Regions from separate parts of the Saccharothrix violaceirubra genome, predicted to be linked through region 1. Evidence: riboswitches for the same ligand, from Rfam matches in the RefSeq annotation. Region 1 holds a riboswitch; each other region holds the start of a gene.
The links. Region 1 has a riboswitch for S-adenosylmethionine ahead of F4559_RS07330 (aminotransferase class V-fold PLP-dependent enzyme). Riboswitches for the same ligand answer to the same signal wherever they lie in the genome.
Positions count from the first base shown of each region.

Region 2: another riboswitch for S-adenosylmethionine. It lies ahead of F4559_RS29360 (methionine ABC transporter ATP-binding protein); the one in region 1 lies ahead of F4559_RS07330 (aminotransferase class V-fold PLP-dependent enzyme).
Region 3: another riboswitch for S-adenosylmethionine. It lies ahead of thrC (threonine synthase); the one in region 1 lies ahead of F4559_RS07330 (aminotransferase class V-fold PLP-dependent enzyme).

Region 1 covers NZ_JACHJS010000001.1:1,442,853-1,447,736, reverse strand. Annotated here, with positions in the region: gene F4559_RS07340 (RluA family pseudouridine synthase) at 1-65, opposite strand, end outside; gene lspA (signal peptidase II) at 62-700, opposite strand; gene F4559_RS07330 (aminotransferase class V-fold PLP-dependent enzyme) at 723-2,039, opposite strand; SAM riboswitch class IV at 2,078-2,192, opposite strand; gene F4559_RS07325 (potassium/proton antiporter) at 2,533-4,014, opposite strand; gene F4559_RS07320 (M28 family metallopeptidase) at 4,189-4,884, shown strand, end outside.
Region 2 covers NZ_JACHJS010000001.1:6,366,300-6,371,183, forward strand. Annotated here, with positions in the region: gene F4559_RS29350 (MetQ/NlpA family ABC transporter substrate-binding protein) at 1-338, opposite strand, end outside; gene F4559_RS29355 (methionine ABC transporter permease) at 370-1,053, opposite strand; gene F4559_RS29360 (methionine ABC transporter ATP-binding protein) at 1,050-2,060, opposite strand; SAM riboswitch class I at 2,262-2,354, opposite strand; gene rsmA (16S rRNA (adenine(1518)-N(6)/adenine(1519)-N(6))-dimethyltransferase RsmA) at 2,441-3,322, opposite strand; gene F4559_RS29370 (resuscitation-promoting factor) at 3,600-4,884, opposite strand, start outside.
Region 3 covers NZ_JACHJS010000001.1:5,670,287-5,675,170, forward strand. Annotated here, with positions in the region: gene rpsT (30S ribosomal protein S20) at 1-131, shown strand, start outside; gene holA (DNA polymerase III subunit delta) at 556-1,539, opposite strand; SAM riboswitch class I at 1,643-1,756, shown strand; gene thrC (threonine synthase) at 1,768-3,030, shown strand; gene F4559_RS26050 (hypothetical protein) at 3,020-3,529, opposite strand; gene F4559_RS26055 (DNA internalization-related competence protein ComEC/Rec2) at 3,808-4,884, opposite strand, start outside.

The DNA of each region.
Region 1 (4,884 bases):
AGGCCCGCGTCGACGCGCATACCGTCGAGCCCGTCCGGCACAGGCAGCGTGCGGTACCCGCTCATGCGGCCTTCCTCGCGGGCTTCTTCTCGATGCGCGTGCCGTCGTAGTCGCGCTGGAGCATCGCCATCAGCACGATCACGACGCCGCCGACGCTGATCGCCGAGTCGGCGACGTTGAACACGGGGAAGAACGTGCCATACGGCTCGACGATCGACAGGAAGTCGACGACGTGCCCGCGCAGCGGACCGGGCGCGCGGAAGATCCGGTCGGACAGGTTGCCCAGCGCACCGCCCAGCACCAGCCCCAGGCCGATGGCCCAGCCGACCGACCGCAGCCGGCGCGCTATCCAGATGATGAAGCCGACGACGCCGCACGCGATCAGCGCGAGGATCACGGTCGCACCCTCGGCCATCCCCCATGCCGCACCCGGGTTGCGCAGCAGTGACAGGTAGAGCAGACCGCCGAACAGCTCGACCGGCGGCTCGTGCTCCAACGCGTCGACCGCGACGATCTTCGTCACCACGTCCAGCGCCAGCACCAGCGGTGCGATCAGGGCCAGCAGCAGTACCCGCCGTTTCGGCAACGGTCGCGCGGCGTCCCCGGTGCCCGGGTCCGTGGCGGACGTCTCCGACGTCCGCGGGGAGTCGGCGGTGGCCGCGTCCCCGGTGCCGGTACCGGCATCCTCGTCGGTGCTCACCCGCACATTGTCCAACACGCCCTCAGTGCAGGAACGGCGGGAGTGCACGCGGGTCGCCGACGGGCGTCCACCGGCCGTCCACGAGTTCGTAGTCCCAGCGCGGACCGTCGACGACCAGCGACCGCAACGCGGCCACGAACCGGTCGACGTGTTCGACGGTGGAACCGAGACCGAGACTCGCGCGCAGTGCGCGTTCACCGTGCGTCAACCGGTGCACTGCGATGTGCGCGCAGAACGCGCCGTCGCGCACGCCGATACCGTGCTCCGCCGACAGCGCGGCGGCCAGGTAGCCCGCGTCCTGCCCGGCGACGACGAAGCTGACCACGCCCACCCGGTCACGGTCGCCGTCGAACAACGACAGCTCGTGCGCACCGGGCACGGTCGCGAGCCCGGCACGCAACCGTGCGAGCAGTTCACGCTCGTGACGCTCGGTCTGCTCCCAATGCCGGCCGAGGACCTCGCACGCGACCGCGAGCGCGTGCACGCCGACGACGTTGGGCGACCCGGCCTCGTGCCGCTCGGGAACTGCGGACCACGCCACGCCGAGCCGGTCGCCGTGGTCGGCGACCCGGGCCGTGGCGCCACCGCCGACCAGGTACGGGTCCGACGCCTGGAGCCAGTCGGCGCGGCCGACGAGCACGCCGGAACCGAACGGCGCGTAGATCTTGTGCCCGGAGAACGCCGCGTAGTCCACGTCGAGTTCACGCAGGTCGACCGGCCGGTGCGGCGCCAGCTGCGCGGCGTCGAGCGCGATCCGCGCGCCGTGCTGACGGGCGACCCGGGCCAGCTCGGCCACCGGCCAGATCTCGCCGGTGACGTTCGACGCCCCCGTCGCCACGACCAGGCGCGGGCCCTCGGGGGTGGCGGCCAGGGCGCGGTCGAGTTCGGCGACGGCCTCGGCCGGGTCGGTCGGCGTCCGCAGCCGGTGGACGTTCGGACCGCGCCACGGCAGCAGCGCCGCGTGGTGCTCGGCGTCGAACAGCACGACCGAGGTGTGTCGGGGCACGCTGCGGGCGAGCAGGTTGAGCGCGTCGGTGGTGTTGCGCGTGAACACCACGGTGTCGGTGGGACGCGCGCCCAGGAAACGCCGCACGGACGCCCGCGCCTGCTCGTAGACCCGCGTCGACACCTGCGACGCGAAGCCCGCGCCGCGGTGCACGCTCGCGTACCAGGGCAGCAGTTCGTCGACGGCGTCGCGGACCTCCTCCAACGCCGGCGCGCTGGCCGCGTGGTCGAGGTTCGCGTACTCGACCCGCTCGCCGCTGACGACGGGCACCCGCAGGCCGGCGCCGACCACACGGGGAAGGGCGGCGGTGGGACGGGGAACGGCGATGGTCATGACAGCCTCCGGGAGTCCGGGGACTCACCTGTCGAGGGAGCCCGCGCTTGCCCGACGCCCTGCGCGCCGGACCAGGTCCTCACCGAGGGCACCCCACCGCGGTTGGAGGGTTGCCGGCCAGCGAGCTCGGGCTTGGCGCTGGCACTCATGACCTGTCACCAAGGTAACCACCGGACCAGTCACCGCCAAGCCCCGTCCACATGCCGGGATCACGCACGTCCGCCGCCCGCGGGCACGACACCGAAGCCGCGCCCCTTCCCCACCGACCGCACCTCGCCGGATTCGGCGAGCGCCCACACCACCTCGCTTTGCCGGATAACGTTGTGATGGATAATCGAGCACCGGGACCCGGACCAGACCCAGACACCACACGGATCGGCGGTCACGTTCCCGTACCGGCGCTGTGCACGGATTCGCGTTCCGGTCGCAGCCCCTGCGACGAAACGCGCGACCGTGACATGGACACGTAACGCGGACCGGTACGCCGACAGGATCAGGGAAGCCCCTCGTCGCCCTTCCACCGCGCGAACCGCCCGGCACGGTCCACAGCGCGGATGCGTCGCTCGGCGGCGATGCGCACGGCCTCCGTACACACCACCAAGAGCTGGTCGTGCTCTTGAAGCCGCGTCGTCGGCTGCGGCGTGAACCCGGCGTCGGCCCGTACCACGAGACTCACCGCCGCGCCGACCGGCAACCGCAGCTCCGACAGGTACACGCCGTGCAGCTTCGACCCCTCGCGAACGCGGATCTGGAGCAGCTCGGCACCGAGTTCGTCGAGCGCGGCCGAGTCGACCTCCATCTCCCAGGCCTCCCCCGACCGCACGAGACCGAGCCACTTCGCCAAGCGCGGCAGCGTGCTCCCCTGCACCAACGTGAGCACGACGACGAGCACGAACACCACGTCGACCAACCGCTGCGCACCGGGCACGTCCTGGATCAGCGGGATCAACGCGAACACGATCGGCACCGCGCCGCGCAACCCTGACCACGACAGGAACACCTGCTCGCGCCACGGCACGCGGAACGGCAACGCGGCACACAGGACCGACAACGGTCGCGCGACGAGCACGAGCACGGCACCCGATACCAACGCGGGCCACAACACGTCGAGCACACGCGCCGGCGACGCGTACAGCCCGAGCAACACGAAGAGCCCGATCTGGGACAGCCACCCGAGCCCTTCCGCGAACGAGAGCGTGTCCGACCGGTGCGGCAGCCGCGCGTTTCCGAGCACGAGCGCCGCGACGTAAACCGCCAGGAAACCCGAAGCGTGCGCGAGATCGCCCACCGTGTACGCGAGCAGGCACACCGCCACGGTCGCCAACGGGTACAGACCCGTGGCCGGCAACGCGGCACGGCGCAGTCCGACGGCGGCGAGCAGGCCGAGCGCCACGCCGATCACCCCGCCGACGACCAGCTCGTACACCATGAGCGCGGGCGCGGTCCACGTCACGGGATCGGGCGACGCGAGCAGGACGACGGCGATGTACACGGGCGCGTCGTTGAGACCGGACTCGAGTTCGAGCGCGCCGATGAGCCGTTTGCCGACACCGACACCGCGCAACACGCTGAACACCGCAGCGGCGTCGGTCGACGACAGCACCGCGCCCCACAGCAGCGCCGTGCGCCAGTCGAGCCCGAGCAGGTAGTGAAGTCCGACGCCGACGGCCCCGATGGAGACTGCCACCGACACGGTGGACAGCGCGATGCCCAGACCGAGGGCCGGTTTCACGGCCGACCACCGCGTGGTCAACCCGCCTTCGGCGAGGATCAGCACCAGGGCGACGGTCCCCAGCGACCGGGTCAGGTCGGCGTCCTCGAACTGGATGCCCAACACCGATTCGCCGAGCACGACGCCGATGCCCAGGTAGAGCAGGAGCGAGGGGAGTCCGAGCCGGACGGACATCCGGACCGCGATGACGGAGACCAACAGGACCGCTGCGCCGATGCCGAGTACGGCCGTGACACCACCCACTAAGCCTCCAAGCCTCACCCGACGGTGAGGGTCATTCTCCCTGCCGCCACCGATTTGGACTAATCGGGCACGAACTCAGCGTCACCAGCCGATCGAACCTACCCAAACCATGCCGAACCGTGCATGTTGATGTCAGTCCGCCGTCGCCCTCCACACCCTGCGGGAGCAGACACCGTGAGACTGCGAAAGATCGTCACGACCCTCGGCGTCGTCGCCGTGATCACCGCCACCGGCACCGCGACCGCCGCGCCCGCCACCACGTTGGCAGCCGCACCGGACATCTCGGTGGCCGCGGTCCAGGCCGACCTCGCCCAGTTGCAGAGCATCGCCTCGTCCAACGGCGGCAACCGCGCCCACGGCCGTCCCGGCTACCAGGCGTCCGTCAACTGGGTGAAGGCGAAGCTGGACGCGGCGGGTTTCACGACCCGTGTCCAGTCGTTCACCCACAGCGGTGCCACCGGATACAACCTGATCGCGGACTGGCCGGGCGGCGACGAGAACAACACCGTCATGGTCGGCGGCCACCTCGACAGCGTCAACGCCGGTCCGGGCATCAACGACAACGGCACCGGCTCGGCGAGCATCCTCGAAGTCGCGCTCGCGGTGAAGGCGACCGGTTTCAAGCCCACGAAACACCTGCGTTTCGGCTGGTGGGGCGCCGAGGAGCTGGGTCTGATCGGCTCGACGTACTACGTCAACTCGCTGCCTGCCGCCGAAAAGTCGAAGATCAAGACGTACCTGAACTTCGACATGACGGGCTCGCCGAACCCGGCGTACTTCGTGTACAGCGCATCCGGCCAGCCCAGCGGCTCCGCCCGCCTCCAGCAGGTACTCCAGGCGTACTACACGTCGATCAACGTGGCGACCGAG
Region 2 (4,884 bases), 4.9 Mb from region 1:
TCCAGGTGGACCGGACCGATCCACTCCAGCTGCGAGCCGCTGTCGGTCTTGAAGGACTCCAGGTACGGCACGGTCTGGAAGTAGTTGGCGTCCAACGACTTGTCGACCAGCGCGGTGTTCGGCTGGACGTAGTCGCTGAACTCGACGATCTCGATCTTCAGACCCTTGTCCTTGGCCAGGTTGTCCGCCACATAACGCAGGATCTGCGCATGGGGGACGGGGCTCACGCCGACCTTGAGGGCGGCCTCGGGGTTGCCGGCGGCGCCCTGGTCGGCACTCCCGCACGCCGTCACGCCGATCAGCAGCGCGGCGGTCAGGAGGGCAGCACGAATACGCATTTCATTCCTTCGGGTACGGCGGTCGAAAAGGTCAGATCGAGGCGTGCCGGCGCCGGTCGACGGCGCGGGCGGCACGGTTGAAGCCGTATTGCATGATCGTGGCGAAAATAGCGAGGACGATCACCGTCGACCACAGGTAGCGGTCGTCGAAGCGCTGGTAGCCGTACCGGACGGCCAGGTCGCCCAGACCACCGCCGCCGACGACACCGGCCATCGCCGAATACCCCAGCAATGCGATCGCGGTCACGCCGATCGCATTGATCAAAGCGGGCAACGATTCACGCAACAGGACGCTGCGGACGATTCGCAACGTCGAGGCGCCGGTCGTCACCGCAGCCTCCACCACCGACACGTGCACTTCCGAGAGCACGTTCTGCACCAGCCTGCCGACGAACGGGATCGCGCCGATGGACAGCGGCACGATCGCCGCGCTGGCCCCGATCGTGTTGCCGAGCAACAGCCTCGTCAGCGACATCAGCAGGATGAGCAGGACCAGGAACGGCATCGAACGGCCGAGGTCCACGACGAACCCGAGCAGTCGGTGCACCACCGGCCGGGGCTTCAGCCCACCGGGAGCGGTGAGCTGAAGCCAGACGCCGACGGGGATGCCGAGCAAGGTCGCGATCAGGGTGGAGACGGCCACCATGTACAACGTGTCCCCTGTCGCGACAAGGAGATCGTCGAACACGGTGGACCAGGGGGTCGACTTCCTCACGCAGCTACACCCTGCGGACCCTTCGCCGCACGACGCACCGCACCGCCGGCCTCGGAGATCCACTCGAGGGCCGAGTCCGCGCGCTCACCGGACAGGCCGACGCGGAACCGCGCGACCGGGGTCTCGCCGAGCCGGGTCAGGCCGCCGCCGAGCAGGTTCAGGTCGACCCCGAACCGGCTGGTGGCCTCGGGCAGCAGCGCGCCGACGGCCGCGAAGCCGACCAGCACGACGTCCGCCACGCGGTCGTAGCGACCCTCGGACGCGGGGTTCTGGTCCACGGCGGGCAGCAGCGACGAAGCCGTGCGGCTGTCGGCGTCGGACACCAGGTCCAGCACCTTGCCGTGCTCGACCACGCGGCCGTTCTCCAGCACCGCGACGTCGTCGCAGATCTTCCGCACGACGCCCATGTCGTGGGTCACGACGAGGACGGTCACACCGAGTTCGGCCCGCGCGCGGTCCAGGACCGTGAGCACCGAGCCGGTCGTGTCGGGGTCGAGCGCGGACGTCGGCTCGTCGGCCAGCAGCACCGACGGGGACGCGGCGAGCGCACGCGCCACCGCGATCCGCTGGCGCTGGCCGCCGGAGAGCTGGTCCGGGTAGGACGCCGCCTTGTCGGTCAGGCCGACGAGGTCGAGCAGCTCGGCGACGCGGGTGCGCCGCTGCGGGCCGGGCACGCCGGCGGACTCCAGCGGCAGCGCGATGTTGCCCGCGGCGGTCCGCTGACGCAGCAGCGAATCCCCTTGCGGCACAACGCCGATCTGCCGGCGGGCGGCACGCAGCGCGGTGCCGCCGAGCGAGACGAGGTCGGTTCCGTCGACGCGGATCGCACCACTGTCCGGACGCTCCAGCAGCGCGACGCACCGGGCCAAAGTGGACTTGCCGGCACCGCTGGGGCCGACGACGCCGAGGACCGTGCCGGCCTCCACTTCGAGGTTCACGCCGTCCAGGGCGCGAACCTGCCCGGCACCGCCGGGAAAGGACTTGGTGAGGTTCTCAACAGTGATCACGATTTCACTCCACGACTGCACGCGGCAGCGCACGCTCATGGCGTGGGCGACCGGAAACTCAGCTCAGACGGGTGTCCTGCGAAAGGACGCGAAGAGGCGGGGGAAGCGTCTACGCAGTGAAGTTGCGACAGCCCGTGACGGTGCGGCGGCCGTGGTCGACAACCCGCCGTCTGGTCAGCATTCGAGTCCTGGGCACGTGATCCTCCATCGGTCCTGGCTGAAGCACCTGCCCCGGTGGCGGGGTGGTTGCTGCGGCGTCGTGGAGCCAGGTCTCTCGGCCGCTCGGGATGGCAGCACGAGTACACCCGACGCACCAGGAAAAACGCAAGCCCGGTTTGGGATCGTTCGTCAAATCACACGTACGGCCGAAAGATCACCGGCTAACGCAGTGCCGAAGCCTCGGCTATCCGGACGAACTCACTGACGGCCAATTGCTCGCCGCGCACTCCGGGATCAACACCCGCAACCGTGAGCAACCGCTCGGCCTCGGCCGCCGACCCCGCCCACCCCGCGAGAGCACCGCGCAGGGTCTTGCGCCGCTGGGCGAAAGCCGCATCGATCAAGGTGAAGAGGGCTCGCCTGTCCACAGTGGACGGAAGGGTGTCGCGGACCGTGAACGCGACCAGCGCGGAGTCGACGTTGGGTACCGGCCAGAACACCGATCGTGACACCGGACCCGCGCGCCGGGCATCCGCGTACCAGGCGAGCTTCACGCTCGGCACCCCGTAGACCCGGCTGCCGGGGCCCGCCGCCATGCGGTCCGCGACCTCGGCCTGGACCATGACGAGACCGGATCGCAACGAAGGCAGCTCGGCCAGCAGGTGCAGGACGACCGGGACGGCCACGTTGTAGGGCAGGTTCGCGACCAGCGCCGTGGGCTGGACAGGCAGATCGGCGGCGGTGACCTTCATCGCGTCGGCAGGCACGACGTGCAGGCGCCGGGCAAGGTCGGGCGCACGGTCGGCCGCGGTCTCCGGCAGCTTGGCGGCAAGGACGGGGTCGATCTCCACCGCCACGACGGACCGACAGGCCGGCAACAGCGCCAGCGTCAACGACCCCAGACCGGGTCCCACTTCGAGCACGACGTCGTCGGGCGACAACTCGGCGGCGGCCACGATCTTGCGCACGGTGTTGGGGTCGTGCACGAAGTTCTGGCCCAGCTTCTTGGTCGGCCGGATGTCCAGTTCGGCCGCCAACCGCCGAACGTCGGCAGGCCCCAGGAGCGAACTCCCAGGGCCTGCCGACGACGAAGTCTCAGTCACGCTGAACAGTGTCCCTCACCCGCCAACCCGCTTCACCGCGAGCCCGTGTCCGGGACAACCACCACGGCGTGGCCACGCCGGCCACACCTACACCCGCTGCCCCACCGACTCCGGTCCGGCCAACCACCACGGCGTAGCCGCGTTGGTGTCTGGACTGAGCCAATCCGATCCCCGCGCAGCGGCGATCGGATTCGCGAGGGAAGACGCCGACTCAGGCGGCCACGCCCGCCGCGACGAAGGAGCGGCAATCAAACACAGTCGCGGCAATTCAACACAGTTACGGCAGGCCCAGCTTCGCCTGGCACGCGGGCCACGCCGAGTAGCCGCCGCGGGCGTCGCGGACCTTGGTGGCGATGGCGATCTGCTGCTCGCGGCTGGCCTGGTGCGGGTACGCGGCGTACGCGGAGCCGCCGTAGGCGTCCCACGTGCCCTTGTCGAACTGGAGGCCGCCGTAGTAGCCGTTACCGGTGTTGATGGCCCAGTTGCCCGTGGCCTCGCACTGCGCGAGCTTGTCCCACACCGCGCCGTCCGGCGGGAGCTTGGTGCCGACCTTCACCTTCTTGGCCTTCGGCTCCTTGGTGACCTTGACGCCGAGCTTCTCGCGGCCGACTTCCTTACCGTTCTTGACGGTCACGCGGTAGGTGACGATCTGCTCGCCGGCCTCACCGGGCTCGACGACCTGCTTCTCACCCCGCATCAGGGTGTCGTCCTTGACCTCTTCGACCGGCGGCTGGATCGGCTCGGTCGCGTTGATCACGGACACGCCGGTCCGGCTGATGTGGACCTCGGCGCCGTCGGTGATGCGCAGGTCGGCGGCGGTCTCGAGCTTGTCGTCCGGGCCGAGGCTGAGGTTCTCGGTCTTGAGCAGCTCGTCGACGGTCAACGCCGTCGTGTCGAGCTTGCGCGCCTCGTTGGCGCCGTCGAACAGGGTGATCGTCTTGAGGGTCTTGACCTCGACGGACAGCCCGGCCAGCGGCACGGCCATGTCGCGGTTCTGCGAGATCCAGGCGCCTTCGTCGTCGACCTTGAGCTGGTCGAGCGCCTCGCCGACGTTGACCGAGCGGACCCAGCCCTCGCGCTGCTCGCCGTCGACCGTCGCCTTCACCAGGCGCCCGCGGTCGAGGGTGATCCGACCGCCGTCGGTGATCTCGGCCTGGGGCGAGGGGCTCAGGGCGTCGTGCTCGCCGACGGCGATGCCCTCGTCGGCGAGGATCTCGCCGACGGTGTCGTCGAACGTGCTGACCGTGCGGACCTCGCCGTCGATGTCGACGGTCACGTCCTTGTTCATGGCGTAGGCGGTCGCGGTGCCACCGCCGATGCTCACCAGCACGGCGGCCACGGCGGCCTTGAGGAAGCGGCGCTTCCACTTGCCGGCGGACTCGACCAGGGCGGCGGGCGGCGCGTCGGGTTCGTCGAGCGCGGGGCCGGCCTGGGAGACCTCGTCCGGGAAGATGATCGGGGGCAGGAGCGTGGTCTCGGCGTTGATGAGCCGGATCAGCTCGTCGACGTCGACGTTCGCGTTGGCCAGGACCTCGTCGGCGTCGGGTCCGAGGACCTCCAGG
Region 3 (4,884 bases), 4.2 Mb from region 1:
AGGAGAAGGCCGTCGCCCTCGCCCGCGAGGCGTCCCGCAAGCTGGACAAGGCCGTCACCAAGGGCGTGATCCACGCCAACCAGGCCGCGAACAAGAAGTCGGCCCTGGCGAAGCGCGCGAACCAGATCTGATCCGAGCGCACACCCACGGCACGAATTCGGCGCCGCCTCCCACCGGGAGGCGGCGCCGCTCTTTTGGGCGACAGCCCGGCGGGTCGGTTCAGCCGATCGGGCAGACCAGTGGGCAGGCAGACCGGGCGGCCAGCCGGCGGCGGGCGGCCATCGGCGGGCGGCGGCTGGCGGCGGACAGGCGGCGCCGGGCGGCGGGCGGAAGACAAGCGGGTAGCCAGCGGGCGGCGGCAGGCGGCTGGCGGGCGGAAGACAGGCGGATAGCCGGCGGGCGGCGGCCGGCAGGCGGGCACGGGGCGGTCGGCCAGCAGGCGGGGTGGCGGTGGGGCGGCCTCGGGCTTTGCCGCCAGGCGGGTCAGCGACCCTCGGCGAGCAGGCAGGTGGCCGGCCAGGCGAGGTGCGACCTGAGGCTTTGCCGCCCAGCGGGTCAGCGGCGGGCGTGGTAGGCGGCGACGATCTTGAGCACGGCGCGTTCCAGCGCATAGCCCGAATCCGCGGCCACGCCCTTCACGTCGGCGTTCAGGGCGGCCACCACCGACATCGCGGCGGCCAGGCCGTCGCCGTCCCAGCCGCGGGCCTGGGCCTGCGCCTTCTTCACCTTCCACGGTGGCATGCCCAACTCGCCCGCCAGCTTGAACGGGTCTCCCCGGCCCGACGCGGACACGCGGGCGATGGTCCGCACCGCGTCGGCGAGGGCGTCGGCGACGAGCACGTGCGGCACGCCGAGGTTGATGGCCCACCGCAGCGCCTCCAACGCACCGCCCCGGTCGCCCATCACGGCCTTCTCCGCCACCGCGAACCCGGTCACCTCGGCCCGGCCGCGGTGGTAGCGGTGCACCGCGGCCACGTCGATCTTGCCGCCGGTGTCGGCGACGAGCTGCGACGCGGCGGCCGACAACTCGCGCAGGTCCGACCCGACCGCCTCGATCAGCGCGGCGACGGCCTGCGGGTCCGCCTTGCCGCCCGCCGAGCGGATCTCGTTGCGCACGAACGCGTCGCGCTCGGCCGGTTTCGTGATCCGGGGACACTCGGTCACCACCGCGCCGGCCTTGCGCAGGGCGGCGGGCAACTCCTTGGCCACCTTGCTGCGCCCGCCGCCGGTGTGGACGACGACGAGCGTCACCCCGTCGGCCGGTGCCTTGGCGTAGGCGAGCACCGCGTCGGCGATCTCCTTGCCCGCGTCCTGGGCCGCCTCCAGCGCGACGACCCGACCCTCCGCGAACAGGGACGGACTCACCAATTCGGCCAGCTCGGGAGGCGTGAGGTCGGTCACCCGCACCCTGGTCAGGTCGGCTTGGGGGTCCGCTTTCCGCGCGATCTCCAGCGCACCCCGGACAGCCCGCTCGACCAGCAACTCCTCCTCGCCGACGACCAGGTGCACGGCATCCGGCGCGGCAGCGGCAGCACTCACGGCGACGATCCTCCCACGTTCGTCCGTCGCCCGGCCCGTGGACGACACTGGCCACGAGCCGGAACGATGACGTACGTTGTAAGCCGCACGCACAATCGAATACCGCTCATCCAGAGGGGCAGAGGGATCGGCCCGAAGAAGCCCCGGCAACCCGTCGCACAGCATCCGCTGGCGACCACGGTGCCAATTCCGACCCGCGACGCGGGACAGATGAGGAGAGACCTCGCGATGACCGCTGTCAGTGTGCCCTCGGCCACCACCTCCTTCGACCTCGGTCCGGCTCGCGCCCTGTCGTGCCGCGAGTGCGGCAACGAGACGCCGCTCGCCCCGGAATACGCCTGTTACGAGTGTTTCGGTCCCCTGGAAGTCGCGTACGACTTCGGCCGCGTCCGCCGCGAGGACATCGAGTCCGGCCCGCAGTCCATCTGGCGTTACCGCAGCCTGCTGCCGGTCCCGACGAACGTCGCGTCGCACCCCAACCTCGAGCCCGGCAACACCCGCCTGATCGAGGCCGACCGCCTGGCCAAGGCCCTCGGCCTGCGGAAGGTCTGGGTGAAGGACGACACCGGCAACCCCACCCACTCCTTCAAGGACCGCGTCGTCGGCGTGGCGCTGGCCGCCGCCCGCGAACTCGGCTTCAAGGTGCTGGCCTGCCCGTCGACCGGCAACCTGGCCAACGCCGTCGCCGCCGCCGCGACCCGCGCGGGCTGGCAGTCGGTCGTGCTCGTGCCCTCCTCCCTGGAGCAGGCGAAGATCCTCATGACGGCCGTCTACGACGGCGCCCTGATCACCATCGACGGCAACTACGACGACGTGAACCGCGTCGCGCAGGAGCTGGCGGCGGAGAACGAGGACTGGGCCTTCGTCAACGTCAACGTCCGCCCGTACTACGCCGAGGGCTCGAAGACCCTGGGCTTCGAGGTCGCCGAGCAGCTCGGCTGGCGCCTGCCCGAGCAGATCGTCGTCCCCATCGCCTCCGGCTCGCAGTTGACCAAGGTCGACAAGGCGTTCCGCGAACTCGGCTCCCTCGACCTGGTCGAAGCGACGCCGTACAAGGTCTTCGGCGCCCAGGCCACCGGCTGCGCCCCGGTCGCGACCGCCTTCAAGGCCGGCCACGACGTGATCACCCCGGTCCGCCCGGACACGATCGCCCGGTCGCTGGCGATCGGCGTCCCGGCCGACGGCCCCTACGCGCTGGACTCCGTCCGTCGCACCGGTGGCACCATCGAGGACGTCTCCGACGAGGAGGTCGTCGAGGGCATCCGCCTGCTGGCGCGCACCGAGGGCATCTTCGCCGAGACGGCGGGCGGCGTGACCGTCGCCACGGCGAAGAAGCTCGTCGAGACCGGCCAGCTCGACCCGGACGCCGAGACCGTCCTGCTGATCACCGGCGACGGCCTCAAGACCCTCGACGCGGTGTCGCACAAGGTCGGCCCGAAGGCGAACGTGCCGCCGTCGGCCGAGGCCGTGATCAACGCCCTCAAGGGCTGAGCGCCTCCTCCCCGAGGATCGTCGCGGGCGATTTCAGCCAGCCACAACGCGGGAACCGAGCCAGTTCGGACCGGAACAACGGTCCGAACGGTTCGGTGACCACGCGCCACGCGGTCAGCCGCTGCGGCCACGGCGAGTCGAACTTGAGCCGGTTGTACGGATTGGCGTGCCACACCTCGTGCGGCATCCACGTCAGGTCGTCGAACATCAGCTCGAGCAACGCGTCGAACGCGTCCTGGACCGAGTGGACCTTCACGGTCAGCGGATCACGGACGACCGTGGCCCTGGCGGTCACCGCGCGTTCGCCGAACCCCTTGTCGCACAGGTAATAGGTGAAGCCGGGTTTCAGCTCGCCGTACGGCCACGGTCGGGCGACGTAGCCGGGCTGCCACAACGCCCACCCGAAGCCGTGGCCCTCCGTCTGCCCCTCCAGTTGTCGTCCGATGCCGCTGAACTCCCAGCCGTTGTTCAGGCGGATCCAGATGTCGTCTTCTTCCACGGTGTTCTCCCGAAGTCGTCGTTCGATTCCGGCGCCCCGCAGGTCTGCGGAACAGCCGGGTGGCAAGGCACGCACGGTGCCGAAATCGGGCCACGGACCGACGATTCCGGCACTTGACCGCAGTGGTCGGCCGAGCATGTGGTCCGAGTCCGTCGGCGGCCGAGCGGACGGTTTGTCCTGGCAGGCCGGGAAAATACGGCCTGCCGCGCTCTGTGGGTCCAGTGCCGTCGGCCCGGTGGCGGTCGGCCGCCGGGACCGGCGCGGTCGGTTCGCTCCTCTCAGTCGTGTCCACTTCGGATCGGATCGCCGCGTCGGGCGATCCGCAGCCCCTGGGGACCGGGTAGGACGGCGGTGTCGCCGTCGCGGTCGGTCCGGGTCACCAGGACGCCCTGCCGGCCCAAGGCGTCCAGCACGACGCCGCTGGGGTGGCCGTAGCGGTTGCCCGCCCCGACGCTGACCAACCCGACCCTCGGCCGCACCGCCGCCAGGAACTCCGGCGTCGAGAAGCGCGAACCGTGGTGCGGTACCTTCAGGACGTCGGCCCGCAGGTCCACTCCCGCGCCGAGCAGGTCGGACTGCCCGCGCAACTCGATGTCGCCGGTCAGCAACACCCGCCCGGCCGCCGTCGACGCCCGCAACACCACCGAGGCGTCGTTGACCGCCGTGTTCTCCTCCCTTCCGGCCGGCACCTCGCGCGGTCCCAGCACCTCCACGGCCAACCCGGGCCAGTCGAGCCGTTGCCCGGCGGTCAACTCGACGACCCGCACTCCCGCCGCGTCCGCCCGCTCCCGCACGGACCGCCACGCCCACTCCGGCCGCCGGGCCGGTCCGACCGCGACCGCACCGACCCCGTGCTCGGCCAGTACGGCGGCCAGGCCGCCAATGTGGTCGGCGTGCAGATGGCTCAGCACCACCAGCGGAATCCGCCGCACGCCCAACCGCCGCAGGCACCGCAGCACGGGCACCGGATCGGGCCCGGTGTCCACCAGCACGGCACGCCCCCGCTCGGCGGTCGCCAACACCACCGCGTCGCCCTGCCCGACGTCGCACAGGACCGCCGCCCACCCCGACACCGGCCAACGCGGCGTGAACACCCCCACCGGCACGAGCACCAGGCCCAGCCCCACCACGGCGGCCAGGACCACGACCCGCAGCCGAGGCAGGCGCAGGACCACCCAGACCACGGCGACCACGACGACCAGCACCACGCCGCCGACCCACCCGTCCGGCCAGGCGATCGCGGCACCCGGTACCGCCGCCGCGTGCCGGGCCACCGCGATCAGCCACCCGAGCAGCGGACCGGCGACCTCGGCCACCAGCCGTGCCGGGCCCTCGTGCGCCTGCGCGGCCACCGC